One region of the Sanguibacteroides justesenii genome, then DNA from elsewhere that is predicted to be linked to it. Evidence: riboswitches for the same ligand, from Rfam matches in the RefSeq annotation. Region 1 holds a riboswitch; each other region holds the start of a gene.
What was found. A riboswitch is a leader RNA that binds a small molecule or an ion and turns the genes downstream of it on or off. The one in region 1 is predicted to bind cobalamin.
Positions count from the first base shown of each region.

Region 2: linked by a shared signal. The riboswitch ahead of DMB45_RS05060 (TonB-dependent receptor) and the one ahead of DMB45_RS04545 (TonB-dependent receptor) in region 1 are both predicted to bind cobalamin.
Region 3: linked by a shared signal. The riboswitch ahead of DMB45_RS05010 (TonB-dependent receptor) and the one ahead of DMB45_RS04545 (TonB-dependent receptor) in region 1 are both predicted to bind cobalamin.

Region 1 is NZ_QJPL01000002.1:372,031-376,661, reverse strand. It holds gene DMB45_RS04555 (phosphoglycerate kinase) at 1-1,036, shown strand, start outside; gene DMB45_RS04550 (MarC family protein) at 1,135-1,728, shown strand; cobalamin riboswitch at 1,933-2,135, shown strand; gene DMB45_RS04545 (TonB-dependent receptor) at 2,314-4,278, shown strand; gene DMB45_RS04540 (YncE family protein) at 4,307-4,631, shown strand, end outside.
Region 2 is NZ_QJPL01000002.1:487,573-492,203, forward strand. It holds gene DMB45_RS05045 (cob(I)yrinic acid a,c-diamide adenosyltransferase) at 1-318, opposite strand, end outside; gene DMB45_RS05050 (histidine phosphatase family protein) at 346-864, opposite strand; gene DMB45_RS05055 (PepSY domain-containing protein) at 923-2,395, opposite strand; cobalamin riboswitch at 2,564-2,785, opposite strand; cobalamin riboswitch at 2,869-3,065, shown strand; gene DMB45_RS05060 (TonB-dependent receptor) at 3,172-4,631, shown strand, end outside.
Region 3 is NZ_QJPL01000002.1:475,395-480,025, reverse strand. It holds gene DMB45_RS05020 (hypothetical protein) at 104-559, shown strand; gene DMB45_RS05015 (cobyrinate a,c-diamide synthase) at 629-1,933, opposite strand; cobalamin riboswitch at 2,138-2,347, shown strand; gene DMB45_RS05010 (TonB-dependent receptor) at 2,401-4,631, shown strand, end outside.

The sequences.
Region 1 (4,631 bases):
TATTCTCATGTCTCATTTGGGACGTCCGAAAAACGGACCGGAGGATAAGTTTTCTTTGAAACACATTCAAAAGCACTTAGAGGAGTTATTGCATACCCCTGTTAAATTCGCGGAAGATTGTGTCGGAGAACAAGCCCAAAAGATGGCAGCCGATTTAAAACCGGGAGAAGTACTTCTATTGGAAAACCTTCGTTTCCACAAAGAGGAAGAAAAAGGGGACAAACAATTTGCCAAAGAACTGGCCTCTTTAGGAGACGTATGGATCAACGACGCCTTCGGAACCGCCCACCGGGCCCATGCCTCTACTGCCGTGATCGCCGAATTTTTCCCGAACGACAAACTTTTCGGTTATGTCATGAAAGGAGAATTAGAAAGCGTGGATAAAGTAATGCACAATCCGACCCGTCCTTTTACAGCCATCATGGGAGGTTCGAAAGTATCCTCTAAAATCGATATCATCATGAATCTGATGGACAAGGTGGATAACCTGATTTTGGGCGGTGGTATGACTTATACTTTTAAAAAAGCATTGGGTGGTCATATCGGAAATTCGATTTGCGAAGAAGATAAACTGGATTTAGCCCTCGATATCCTAAAAATCGCCAAAGAAAAGGGGGTTAATTTAGTGCTTTCCAACCAAACATTAGCCGCCGACGCTTTCAGTCAGGACGCCCACACTCAAATTGTAGACCCCATGAATATCCCGGACGGCTGGGAAGGTTTGGACATCGGCCCGGAAACCCGAAAGGAATTTGCAAAAATCATCGAAAATTCAAAAACCATTCTTTGGAACGGTCCCGTAGGCGTGTTTGAGATCCCCAAATTTGCCGAAGGAACAAAAGCCATCGCCGAAGCCATCGTGAAAGCAACCGAAAAAGGGGCCTTCTCGCTTATCGGCGGAGGAGACTCGGTCGCAGCCATCAACCAATTCGGTTTAGCCGACAAAGTCAGCTACGTCTCTACGGGAGGTGGTGCATTGCTCGAATATATCGAGGGCAAAAAGCTCCCCGGAATCACGGCTATCCGGGAAGAATAATACAGGAAGCACATATACAAAAAGGTATTGTCTTATTTATTCTACAGACAATACCTTTTGTTCTTTTTTAATATGTTGCTTTTTTATATTTTTGCGACATGGAATTAAATTTTAGTATTAAAGAGATTTTTACGGCCTTTATGGTATTGTTTGCCGTGATCGATATCACCGGTTCCGCTCCTATAATCATGAATCTAAATAGTAGCGGGAATAAGGTCAATGCGGAAAAAGCAACCGGAATTTCTTTAGCTATTTTTATCACGTTTCTCTTTGCCGGCGACGCCCTATTAAAACTATTCAATATCGATATCTCTTCCTTCGCCATAGCCGGAGCTTTGGTACTTTTTGTATTAGCGATCGAAATGACTTTTAATATCGAGGTTTTCCGCAATAATGGTCCGGGAGGTTCCGCAACCATCGTTCCCGTGGTCTTTCCTTTGGTTGCGGGAGCTGGAGCTCTCACGACGACCTTATCTCTCCGTGCGGAATGTCATGTCGTTAACATCATCATAGCCATTATTTTAAACATGGCAGTAGTTTATATCGTATTAAAAAACGTCTCTTTGGTGGAACGTTTGATCGGAAAAGGAGGAGTGTACGTATTACGTAAATTTTTCGGTATCATATTATTGGCTATGGCCGTCAAATTATTCACGACCAACTTGACAAGCCTACTTAACTCCTTTTCCTGATTAACCATTGTTATCTTCCCCGGACGATTGTCCGATAATGCTCCCATCTTTCAGTGAATCGACTGTAAGTACATTATTCTACCATACCTATCCATCATTGTAACAGCCTTTATTCAGACAGGCAATATTCCTGTATTTTCGAAATCGAATTTTTAATTGCACATTTTATTTGTTTATTACTAAATACTATCTAATTTTGCACCCGATTAAACAATCGATTTTGGTGTCACCTTTCGTTTTACGGAAGGTGGTGAAAAGGGAATCAGGTGAGAATCCTGAACAGACCCGCTGCTGTAAGCTCCACCGAAATTTTCGAACAATACTCACATCCACTGTTTCGACACGAAATGGGAAGGGCGTTTGAAAACGGAGTAAGTCAGAAGACCTGCCAATATCGTTATAATCTGAAGCTTTCTGGGAGTAGAGCTTGGATATAAACGTGAACATTATCCGATTTATTCTTTACGACAAAAGAGTAACTTCGTTATTTGTACCGCAGGATATTCTCCAGAAGGCTGTTTATTACTTTAATGACAGCTAAAAATGAATTATTCGCATCTTATAGCTCTGAATTTATGGTTGTTGATGACACCGGGAATTTATGCCCAACAGCAGGACACAACTAAAATGTATCATATAAAGGAAGCCGTTGTTTCCGCCAAGCAGATACAAAAAGAGATCATTCCCGTCCAAATTTTATCCGGAGCTACTTTACAAAAATTAAGCGTCCACTCTGTCGCTGATGCTTTACGCTATTTTTCCGGAGTACAAATTAAAGATTACGGGGGAATCGGAGGGTTGAAAACCGTTAATATCCGGAGTATGGGTACTCAACACGTCGGAGTTTTCTATGACGGGATCGAGTTGGGAAATGCCCAAAACGGAATTATCGATTTAGGACGTTTTTCGTTGGACAATATGGAGTCCATTTCATTATACAACGGACAACGAAGCGCCATTTTCCAATCGGCCAAAGACTTCGGTTCAGCCGGATCCATTTATATGGTCTCCAGGATCCCCCGATTCAATCCGGAGAAAAAATACAATGCCAAATTTACCTTTAAGACCGGTTCCTTCGGGTTGGCCAATCCCTCCTTTCTGCTGGAAAACCGACTCGGTAAAAATATCGACGGTTCATTAAGCGCAGAATACATGTATACCAACGGAAAATACAAATTCAGTTACCGGAAGAAAAACGGTTACGATACCACTGAAATACGTAAGAACGGGGATGTATACGCCATTCGAGCAGAATACGGTCTTTTCGGCAAGCTCAAAGAGGGAGAATGGAAAGCAAAAACTTATTTCTATCATTCGGAAAGAGGATATCCCGGAGCCTCGGTACGTGAAGAGCCCGGGAAATTTAAAAATCAGGATCGACAATGGGATTCCAATTTTTTTCTACAAGGCTCCTTTAAAAAGTACTTCAACCGTTACAGCATGCTTATCAACGGCAAATACGCTTACGATTACCTGCATTATCTTTCCGATCCCCGCTTGGACGCTTCTACGATGTATGTAAACAACCACTATCGCCAACAAGAGGTATATCTTTCTTCCGCCAACCTGTTCAACGTTCTTCCCGGATGGAATCTAAATTTATCTGCCGATTTCCAATGGAATAAATTGAATGCAGACCTCGTCGATTTTGTCTATCCTACCCGTTACACGGGCTTAATCGCACTGGCTACGGCTATTAATTTCCAGCGTTTGAACATACAGGCAAGTCTACTGGGTACCTTCGTCAATGATAAAACTCGCGTTACAAATGCAGCTGCAGACAGTAAACAAAAGTATACCCCCACCATTGTCCTTTCCTGGCAACCCTGGGAGGAAAAAGATTTGAATTTCAGGGCATTTTACAAACGAATATTCAGGATGCCCACCCTGAATGATCTGTATTATACCTTTATCGGGAACAAAAATCTGGCTCCGGAATACACGATCCAATACGATTTCGGTATCACCTATGCCCGCCAGTTTACCTCTTCGGCACTAAAAAGTTTAGAAATTCAAGTCGACGGCTACTATAACGAAGTAACCGATAAAATCATCGCCATTCCGACCTCCAACCAATTTCGCTGGACAATGATCAATTTGGGAGAGGTCGAAATTCGAGGAGTGGATGTTGCCTTACAATCGCATTGGAATTTCAAACGTCATTGGTTGCTCGATACCCGAATAAACTATACCTACCAGAAGGCTCAGGATTTCAGTAAACCGGGAAGTCCTTTTTACGGAGATCAGATCCCCTATATTCCCTGGCATGGCGGATCCGCAATCCTGAACGGCAGTTATAAAAGCTGGGATTTGAACTACAGCTTCATCTATACCGGAAAACGTTACGAATCGAGCGCCAATATTCCTGAAAACAAAGCCAAAGAGTGGTATACAAACGACCTTTCGGCTTCCAAGACATTTCTGTGGAAGAAGGCAAAAATCCGATTGACGGCAGAAATCAATAACCTGCTGAATCAACAATACGAGGTCGTGGAGTGTTATCCCATGCCGGGTACCAACGTAAAGTTTACGATCAATATAGAAATCTGATACAAATAAACCTTTAATCTTTTAAAGTATGATCAAACTAAAAATTCATGTAGGTATACTCTTTCTGGTAGGAAGCTTTATATTCTCTTCCTGCCGGAACGATGATGAAGAGATCATCTCTTCGGTTATCACCCAAGTAGCGCCGAGCGATTCGGTCTCCGGTCCCATTAAGGGATTCTTTCTGTTGAACGAAGGAAATATGGGCAGCAATAAAGCCACTTTGGACTACTTCGACTACACGACCGGAAAATACCATAAAAATATCTTTCCGGAAAGAAATCCTTCGGTTGTCAAAGAACTCGGAGACGTAGGAAACGACATTCAAATTTACGGAAACAAATTATACGCAGTTA
Region 2 (4,631 bases), 120 kb from region 1:
ACGGATGGCGGATTGCCATCGGTCTATTTCTTGCTCGCAGCAAATATCTAAATCTTCGGGAAGCGGATTCGGATTTTGGGGACGTAAGGCGGTAGGAGTTGCCACGTGGGACATAACGGTCATGAGGGATTTTTGAATGAAATGGAGCATCTCCTGCCACTCGTGCCTTTCTCCGATTTGGGCCCGGATAAGTCCGATACAAGAGTTCAATTCGTCCAGGGTTCCGTTGGCCTCGATGCGAGGATCGTCCTTGTCGACCCGTTTTCCCCCGTGTATTCCTGTTGTTCCTTTATCTCCTCCTTTGGTGTATATTTTCATGTCTGTAAGTGTCGATGGAATGTTTGTTTATAAAATCTGAAATAAAATGCAGGCCGTATTTTCCATAATTGGTAATTCGGTCATCTCCATGGCTTTTTTTCCTTGCAGGTAAGTGGCGATGGCTCGGTTAAAGGCTCCGTGGCCTACGGCGACGATTCGTTTTCCCTCGTGATATGTCTTTAAATACCGAATGAAAGCGGCAGCCCGGTTGAACAGTTCATCTACCGATTCGACACTATCCGGTAAATCGCTCCAATTTACATCGTCCAATTGTTGTCCCGTGTATACGCCCCAGTCCATTTCCCGGAGCAGGGGGGTCGCTTCAGGCTCCAATTCGTGAAATGAAGCGATTACTTCGGCCGTCTCCCAGCTTCTGGCCAGATCACTGCATACGACGGCATCCACTCTTTCATTTTTTAATTTCTCGGCTAACTTTCTTGCTTGTTCAATACCTAACGGGGAGAGGGTGCCCGGGAGTTGCCCTTGCAAAATATGTTGTTGATTTTCTAACGTTTCCCCATGACGGGTAAGAGTGAGTTCTATCATGGCATCTCTTCTTTGATTCTTTCCCGCGAAGGTAATAAACAAATTCAAGTTTTTGTTACTATCGTCTTTTTACCAATCTGATGATGTATTTTACGGATAAAACAATCCCGCTCACGGAGACAAAGGCACATCCGAGCAAAAGTCCCCACATGACGATTGTCCATAATACGGGACGATCGATTAGAAATTTGAAATCCAACCGGTGTAATCCCCGGAAGGCCCAGCGTTTCCAACGTCCGTTGTTATCATAATGTTGCGGTTGAAAAGATTTCAAATTATAATAATAGCAATCTCCGGATTCATTATCCAACGTTACTTTATAGACAGGTAGAGGTAAAGTTCTGCGACGGGAGATGTAATAGTTATCGTATTCTTCCATTTTGACGATGGTGTAGTGAACCGTATCGGCCGTCAGTTTCTTTACGGCAGCGTAGATCGTCTCTTCGGTGATTTGAAAAGGGCGTATCGAGTCGGCGGATGCATCCAGAATAATTTCTTTTTCCACTGTCCGTAATTTGTAAAGTGGTATATCGTTGTAATTACTCCAGGTAATCTCTTTTACAGGACCATGTGTTTTCGATACTTCGGCAATAGCCTTCCGGTAATCCAGATTATATTTTTCGATGGGAGGAGCAGCCGCGATGGAAGGACGGCTTCTGAACGCGTTACCTGCCTTTTTGTTATTGTTGAATAAATTGGAAAAGGTGGGTGATATGGGCGCCCATGCACTGAATAGCCAAGTACAGATAAAGATACCGAAAAAGAAACCGGTGATGTGATGCCAGCGGAACCACGGCTTTGTATAGGGAGAATGAAGAAAGCCTTTCCGGCGGGCTAGCCAGTAGGCTCGGATTCCGAGAAAGATTCCACTGATGCACATGATAAGGCTGAGTAAGCAACTCCAATACAAAAGAGTATCCCATTTTTGTATATCCTGTCGAATAGAGGTGATGTATAACCAATGGGGAATAGCTCCTATCCAGGCCCAAAAGCGTTGTTCCCGGGAAGAGAACTGTAGGATATTTCCGGTACGGGAAGAGATATAAAGTTGGTAATGTTCCGGTCCGTCAAAATAGAATTTGTAGATAGGCAGGTCTTTTTTCAATTGTCCGAAAGGAATCCATACCTCTAATTTGCGGAGTGTATCGACCTCGGTGATGTTACGATCCGGACACCAGTATTTGGCTCTCTCCTCGCAAAGGGAATAGATGGGAGAAGGGAGGATATAGGTACTGTCGGCGTAGAGATCGGTTACTTCACGCCATCTGCCGTAATGGAAAACCGGTTCGCCGAAGGGATTGTTTAAATTAAAGTTGTTCGAGAGTACATTTTGGGGTAAACGTTGCCGTATCTCGTTGATTGCGGGTAGACGAGAGGTATCCAGGGCTTCCTGGCGAGGAAGTCTTTTGTCCGGTCCTACCCGGGGAAAGGAGTGGTATATCAATACTATACCGGAAATGCACCATAAAAAACACAGTATACAGAGTAAAAGTCCGAGAATCCGGTGTACGTGAATAAAAAATTTAATCATATCTTTTTAGTTTATAGTTTTATAAATATGTTGCTTACTTCACGCCAGGAATTCATCGGAACTCTTATCGAATCGCTCGATAACGATTCAATAACGGCTTGATAGTTAAAATCTTTCATTTTTGATGAAAAACATTTCAGTAACGCTATCCTTAACCCCGAGCATATGCGTTAACTATTGGTTTCGGTAGGTCTCCTGACTCGCCCCGGATAGATACCTTCCCATTCCCTCGTATTCGCTGGAACAGTGGTGTAAGAATTTATCCGTCATATATCTTCTTTTCAGAAGAAGCGGGCATCACAGTAGCGGGTACTGTACCGGATTCTGACCGGTTTCCCTCTTGTGTGTTAGTTAGAATGATAACACAACACCAAAACGCTGCAAATGTACAATTTTTTTTGAAATGATGTTATTTCTGGAAAAATATCATGAAATAAAAAATGGTAATAGTGTTTCTAATAAAGAAATTTGTATTACTTTTGTGCCGTTTTGGTGCGATACCTCTTTTCTTGAGGTGAAACAGAATAGGGAATCCGGTGTGAATCCGGAACTGTACCCGCAGCTGTAAGTTCCTGTAAAAGAATTTTGTACTTCAATGTCACTGGTTGAAACCGGGAAGGCGGCAAAATTCGGAACAAGTCAGAAGACCTGCCAAAGCACGTAAACCATAGCTTTCGGGAACAAAAGCGAGAGGAGAAAGATAAATTTATACTTTTTACTCATGTACCCTTAAACTATGTTAATAATGCTTTATTCATTATTAATATATAGTTTTTATGAAAAAAGTTGTTGTACTAACATTATTGTTACTGGTGTGTGTCGGCTCTCTTTTGGCCGAAGATAAAGACAAAAGGAAAAAAAAGAGTATCACGGATTCGATTTTTAATATTGAAGAAGCGACGGTCTTGGGAAAAAAGAAAAGAATGGAATTAATGGGACTGAATGTACCTCTCAGATTCGTTCCGTTAAATGTATCTCTATTGTCTGCAAAAGTGCTTGAACGGAAAGGAATTACCGAATGGGTGGATGCCGTTCGTTTTCTGCCTGGCGTCCGACTGGGCAACCAGGGCGGTTTGTGGAGACGTTTTTACGTCGGAGGCTCCAATATGCCGGCCGTTTTAATGGTGGACGGTATTCGGGATGACCGGCAGAGTATTAACACGTTTCCTTTGGGGGATCTTGCTTCGGCGGAGTCTATCGAAGTGCTTCGCGGACCTGCAGCCATCCTTGCCGGTTACGGAGCCATGGGAGGTGTTATCAATATTGTGCGTAAGAAAGCCTCTCCCGAATTTTTGGCGAATGCCCGTTTCAGTTATGAGAGGTGGGATGTAAAGAAGGTAAGTTTGGGATTCGGCGGTAAATTGGTCGGACCGGTAGAGTACATGGCTAACTTGCATTACGCTACTTTGGGAGGTTGGCGTCGTATGTCTCCTCAGCGTTTATCCGGAATAGCGACATTGGGAGCTACTTTAGGCAAGAGCAGAGTTGATGTCGCCTTTGGTTTTGAAGACGACCATTATACGGTCGAATTGGGGGCTGCTCCTTATATGCCGGGGGATATGGTGGATATGGCTACCGATAAAGTGGTTATGCGTAAGGGAGATCGTCATCCAACAGCCGATTTCGGGCAGGTTTATAATGATTTTGCCAATGATTCGCATAGCCGGAAAGGGTATAATATAAAACTTGATTATGTTTATACCTTTACGAACGGTTTGAAATTGAAGGAGGTTTTTGCTTTTGATCACAGCTATCACCGGACTTCCGGAGTAGGAAGTCTTTCTTACAAAAGTGCGAAAACTCCCTTTGAAGGAGCGGATTACAAATATTATACGGAGAAGAACGGGGTTCGGGAAGCGACTTATGTGGATATAGATTCTTTGCGCCGTTTCGGGGCGAGCGGTTTTTTCCCGCGTCACGATACTTATAACAACACATTAGAGTTAACCGGCGATGCGGAAATAGCTTCTACAAAACACCATTATGCTATCGGTTGGAATTGGTCGTTATTTGATATGCGACAATATTGCGGTTGGGATAACGGAGATACCTACGGTCCGGGAACCGATGTGATGTTGTCCGTGAAAAATCCGGAACTTGTACAAGGGTACTGGATACAGAATGTATCTTCCATTTACTTGAGAAAATGGTATACAAACGGTATCTATTTCCGTGATGTATTTGAATGGAATGATAAATGGAAATTCATGGCTTCCGGGCGTATGGATTTTTACAA
Region 3 (4,631 bases), 100 kb from region 1:
AATACTTTTCTACCTTTAAAGCATTTTATTATAAGATATAGCGTCTAATCATACTTTTTTTATTTGGAATAGCGAGAATAACGATCCTACAATATCCTATCTTATGAAAACAAGCCCAATTCTAAAAAGCCTCTTATTCGGCATCCTATATTGGGGATTCGTACCTCCTGCCTCTGCCCAGCAAATATCCTATGACCGTATAACCCGAATCGATAGCGTTCACCCGTTAAAAGATTCCATCCGTTCGGAAGAAAACTCACCTCTTCCGTTCTGCATCCGGTTTTCCCAAACGGACAAACAAAAAAAAGAGATTATCCGGATATATATCCAAGAAAAAACGGCCTCGGAATGGAATACGTTCATTTATGAAGAATACTACGATGTCATAAGTATTTTCCGGAAATATTATATCCCGAGAAAAGGAGAATTTCAATTGATTGTCGAATACAAGCTCACAAACGGTAAAATAGAAAATTATACCTCTTCCATAAAGTCATTAAAAAGCATCGAACTCATCCTCGATGGAAAAAAAAGAACGATTAGAGAAAAGAAGTTATAGTCCCTTTTAAGAAAGGATGCCTCTCCTATTCATCGTATTAAAATAAAAAATATAATCCTTTTTCAAAAATCAAATAATCGAATACAAGGACTGAAATGTTTCCTCATCCCAATAAAAATGGATATAGGAAGCCAACACGTGTTTATAATGATAAATCGGCGTGTCCGTTTCCCGCCCTTTAGCACTATATGTTTTTCCAACCGTAGGGATAAACCGATCTCCGGACACTACCCGGGAATAGTGGAATTCATGTCCCCGGAATACCATACCGTCGATCTCTATCCGCCGATATCCCAATTTCAAACCCATCTTCTCCATGGTCGCCCTATGTTTCAAAAGGCCTGCCATAGGGTATACCTTTCCGTCCATACCCGAAATAGAATCACAAAGATACATCATTCCCCCGCATTCGGCAAAGACTTTTCCTCCACTCTCCCCATAATCCCGAATCGAAGCCAACATTTCCCCGTTGGCAGATAATTCGGGCAAATAGTACTCGGGATATCCGCCGGGTAGATAGACAAAATCCGATAACGGCAGCTCCCGGTCCCGCAAAGGACTGAAAAAAGTAACTTCACCCATTCGTTTCAATACCTCCATATTTTCACGGTAAACAAAGTTAAAGGCCTCATCCATGGCAACAGCGATCCTCAATCTTTCGGTTACTCTCCTCTCACTAACAGCAACCGGTTCAAAAGCCCTTCGGGTCAACTCCAATAAACGATCCACATCTACCGTCCGTGTGATAACCTTCGCCACCCGGCCGGCAAATGCATCAAAATCGAAAGTTTCATCAAGAGTTAACCCCAAATGCCGGGAAGGCACCTCAAAATCTTCCTGTTTCGGGAGGTATCCCAAAGCTTCCATACCGACATCCTCGCACGCTTGTTGCAAATAAGAGTAATGCATAGCGGAACTGACAAAATTAAAAACGACCCCCGCAACCTGCAACTTCGGATAAAAATGTTTGAAACCGTACAGGACAGGGGCTACGGAATAAGCCGTCGACCGGGCATTCAACAACAATATCACGGGAATATTCAACAAAGCGGCAATTTCCGCACTACTCCCGTTCATGCCGTCATAACCGTCGAATAGGCCCATTACCCCTTCGGTCACGCATACGTCCGAATGTTCGCCATAACGGGCATATACCTCCCGTACACGCTTTTCAGCAGCCATAAAAACATCCAAATTCACCGATTCTTCCCCCGAGGCAATGGCGTGATACTTCGTATCGATATAATCCGGTCCGCATTTAAAGGGCTGTACGTCCAAGCCTCGATCCTTCAAAGCCCGCAACAAACCGATCGTAAAGGTAGTTTTCCCGCTTCCAGAAGAAGCCGCTCCGATTAAAAACTGTGATTTCCGCATTTGATCCGAATTGAAGGACAAATATAATGATAATTCATGATTGCGGATAAAAAGATTGAGTGATTAAAAAATTTTGAGATAGAACAGCACATAGGGACGGGTGCTACAGGTTATTTTCCTTTCGACCGGATATAGCTCTTTTTTATGCTCCGATTTAACTTGTCATTTTTTTCAAGTATTTTTTTATTTCAAATCAAAAAGTAATACATTTGCACTGTCTTTGGTGTTGTGTTGCATATCTGCTAACACACAAGAGGGAAGCCGGTTGGAATCCGGAACAGTGCCCGCTACTGTGATGCCCGGTCCTTTAAAAGAAGGATCAAAGAACAGATTCTTACACCACTGTCCGATTGCGGACGGGAAGGTATCGTTCTTAGGCGTAGTCAGGAGACCTGCCGAGACATATAGGTAATAACTATTCCCGGGGTCAGGAATAGAATTATAAACAGCTAAAATTAATCATTGTAATGAAAAAGTTTGTTGTGTTAACAGCTTTGCTGTTATCGGTTGTCAGTGTTTCACTCGCCGGCATCACCCTAAAAGGAAAAGTCGTCGATGCCAAAACCCAAAAAGCTCTCGCGGGAGCTAACGTGAGATTGATCGGCACGAATATAGGTATCGCAACGGATAACAAAGGTGAGTTTACCCTGAAAAACATCGCAGAGGGGACATACATCCTCAGAGCCAGTTTTTCCGGTTATGAAACGGAAGACATAAAAGTAAACAGTAGCACAGAAGAGATCGTTTTCAAACTATCCCGGACGCCCGTAAACTTGAATCAGGTCGTTGTCACCGGTACGGGAACTCACCGCAGACTAAAAGACTCTCCCGTACCCGTGGAAGTTTTAAGCGGAACAGAAATAAGAAAAGCCGGAGTCACCTCCTTCGAGGACGCCTTATTATTATTAAATCCCTCTTTCAACATCCGTCCGACCGTCATGGGCTCTTATTTCACGATGAACGGGCTGGAGAACAAACATATTCTAATTTTAGTGGACGGGAAAAAAATGGCGGGAGATGTTTCCGGCAATACGGACTTGTCGCGTATTGATATGAGCCGGGTAAAACGAATCGAAATACTGAAAGGAGCAGCCTCTTCCCTCTATGGTTCGGAAGCCATTGCCGGAGTTATCAATGTCATTACCGAGCAACCCAAAGAACCTATCAGCATCCAATCCAAAACCCGGTTCGGGGGAAAATCCAGTTTCGTCCAAAACGCCAGTTTAGACCTGAACTTCGGTAAATTTACCTCCTCAACCTCTTACCAAAGACGCCAATCGGACGGGTGGAAATTAAGTCCCTACGAAACAAGCGCAGATACGGTCGTTCCTACCAGGAAAGAATCCGTCAACTCCTTTTTTTCCAATATCGTAAGCCAACGTTTCACTTACGAGCCGAACCAGAGGCTATCGCTTTATGCCCAAGGAAGCTATTTTGACCGGGAGGTGAACCGTCCCGTCCAACACAAGAAAAGCGACGGAGGCTACACGTACGATTTGACCTATATGGATTACAATTGCGGTGTAGGAGGAAAATACCTGTTTGATAACAAAGCCTATATTGCTTTAGATTTATACATGGACAACTACGAGTATAACAAGCTTTATACCGTGGCACAGGTGGTCAAAAACGACACGACCTTCCGGGTTGGCGACGAGGAACTGACCAAACGTCAAAAGTACTATAATGCCAATCTGAGAAGCGTATTCCGGGTCGGTGATTTTAACAAATTCACCGTGGGTGCCGAATACGTGGACGACTACATGAAAAATCCCGGCAGCTTGGATGAACCTAAAGAGGTATATACACTCGCCATTTATGCACAGGACGAAATACGTCTATGGGACAAACTTCAGATCCTTCCCGGATTCCGTTACGTTTACCATGAAAATTTCAAAAACAGGTTTACCCCTAAATTAGCCTTGATGTACTCTTTGAAAAAATTCAATTTCAGGGCTGCCTATTCCGCCGGTTTCAAAGCACCGACCTTACAGGAACTCTATTATGATTACGAGAACCGGGGATCCATTACCATCGGAAATCCGGATTTAAAACCGGAAAAATCAAACTATTACAGTTTGAACGTCGAATATGTCGGAAGATTTCTGAATATCTCGGTAAACGGATATATCAATGACATTAAGGATATCATTGACAGTTACGAGTTGGAATTAACGGAAGAGGACAAGGAAAACGGAATCAAAACGAGGAAAATGTATCGCAATTTAGATAAAGCGCGTGCTCAAGGGTTCGATATTTCCGTTAACAGTTATCTCGGATACGGTTTCTCCGCAGGTGGAGCCTATAATTGTGTTTATGCCAAAGACCGAAAAACCGGACACCGGTTGAACGAGGCCGTAAGACACGCGGCCACCTTCCGTGCCGGATGGATGCACGAATGGAACAAATACAGACTGAACGTAAATGTAAACGGAAGAATACAAGGACAAAAATACATCTATTCCGAAACAAAGGATAAAACGACGGGGAAACCCATCTATACGGACAAGAGCGCCCCGAAATATCAATTATGGAATCTGGCAACCACCCACACTTTTGCCCCGGTAGGAAACTTCTTCTTTGAGGTGAATGCCGGAATAGACAATATTTTTGACTGGACGGACGATCGTCCGAACGGGGTGAATTACGCCACGCTCAATCCGGGCAGGACCTTGTTTGCCAGTTTGATTATTCGTTT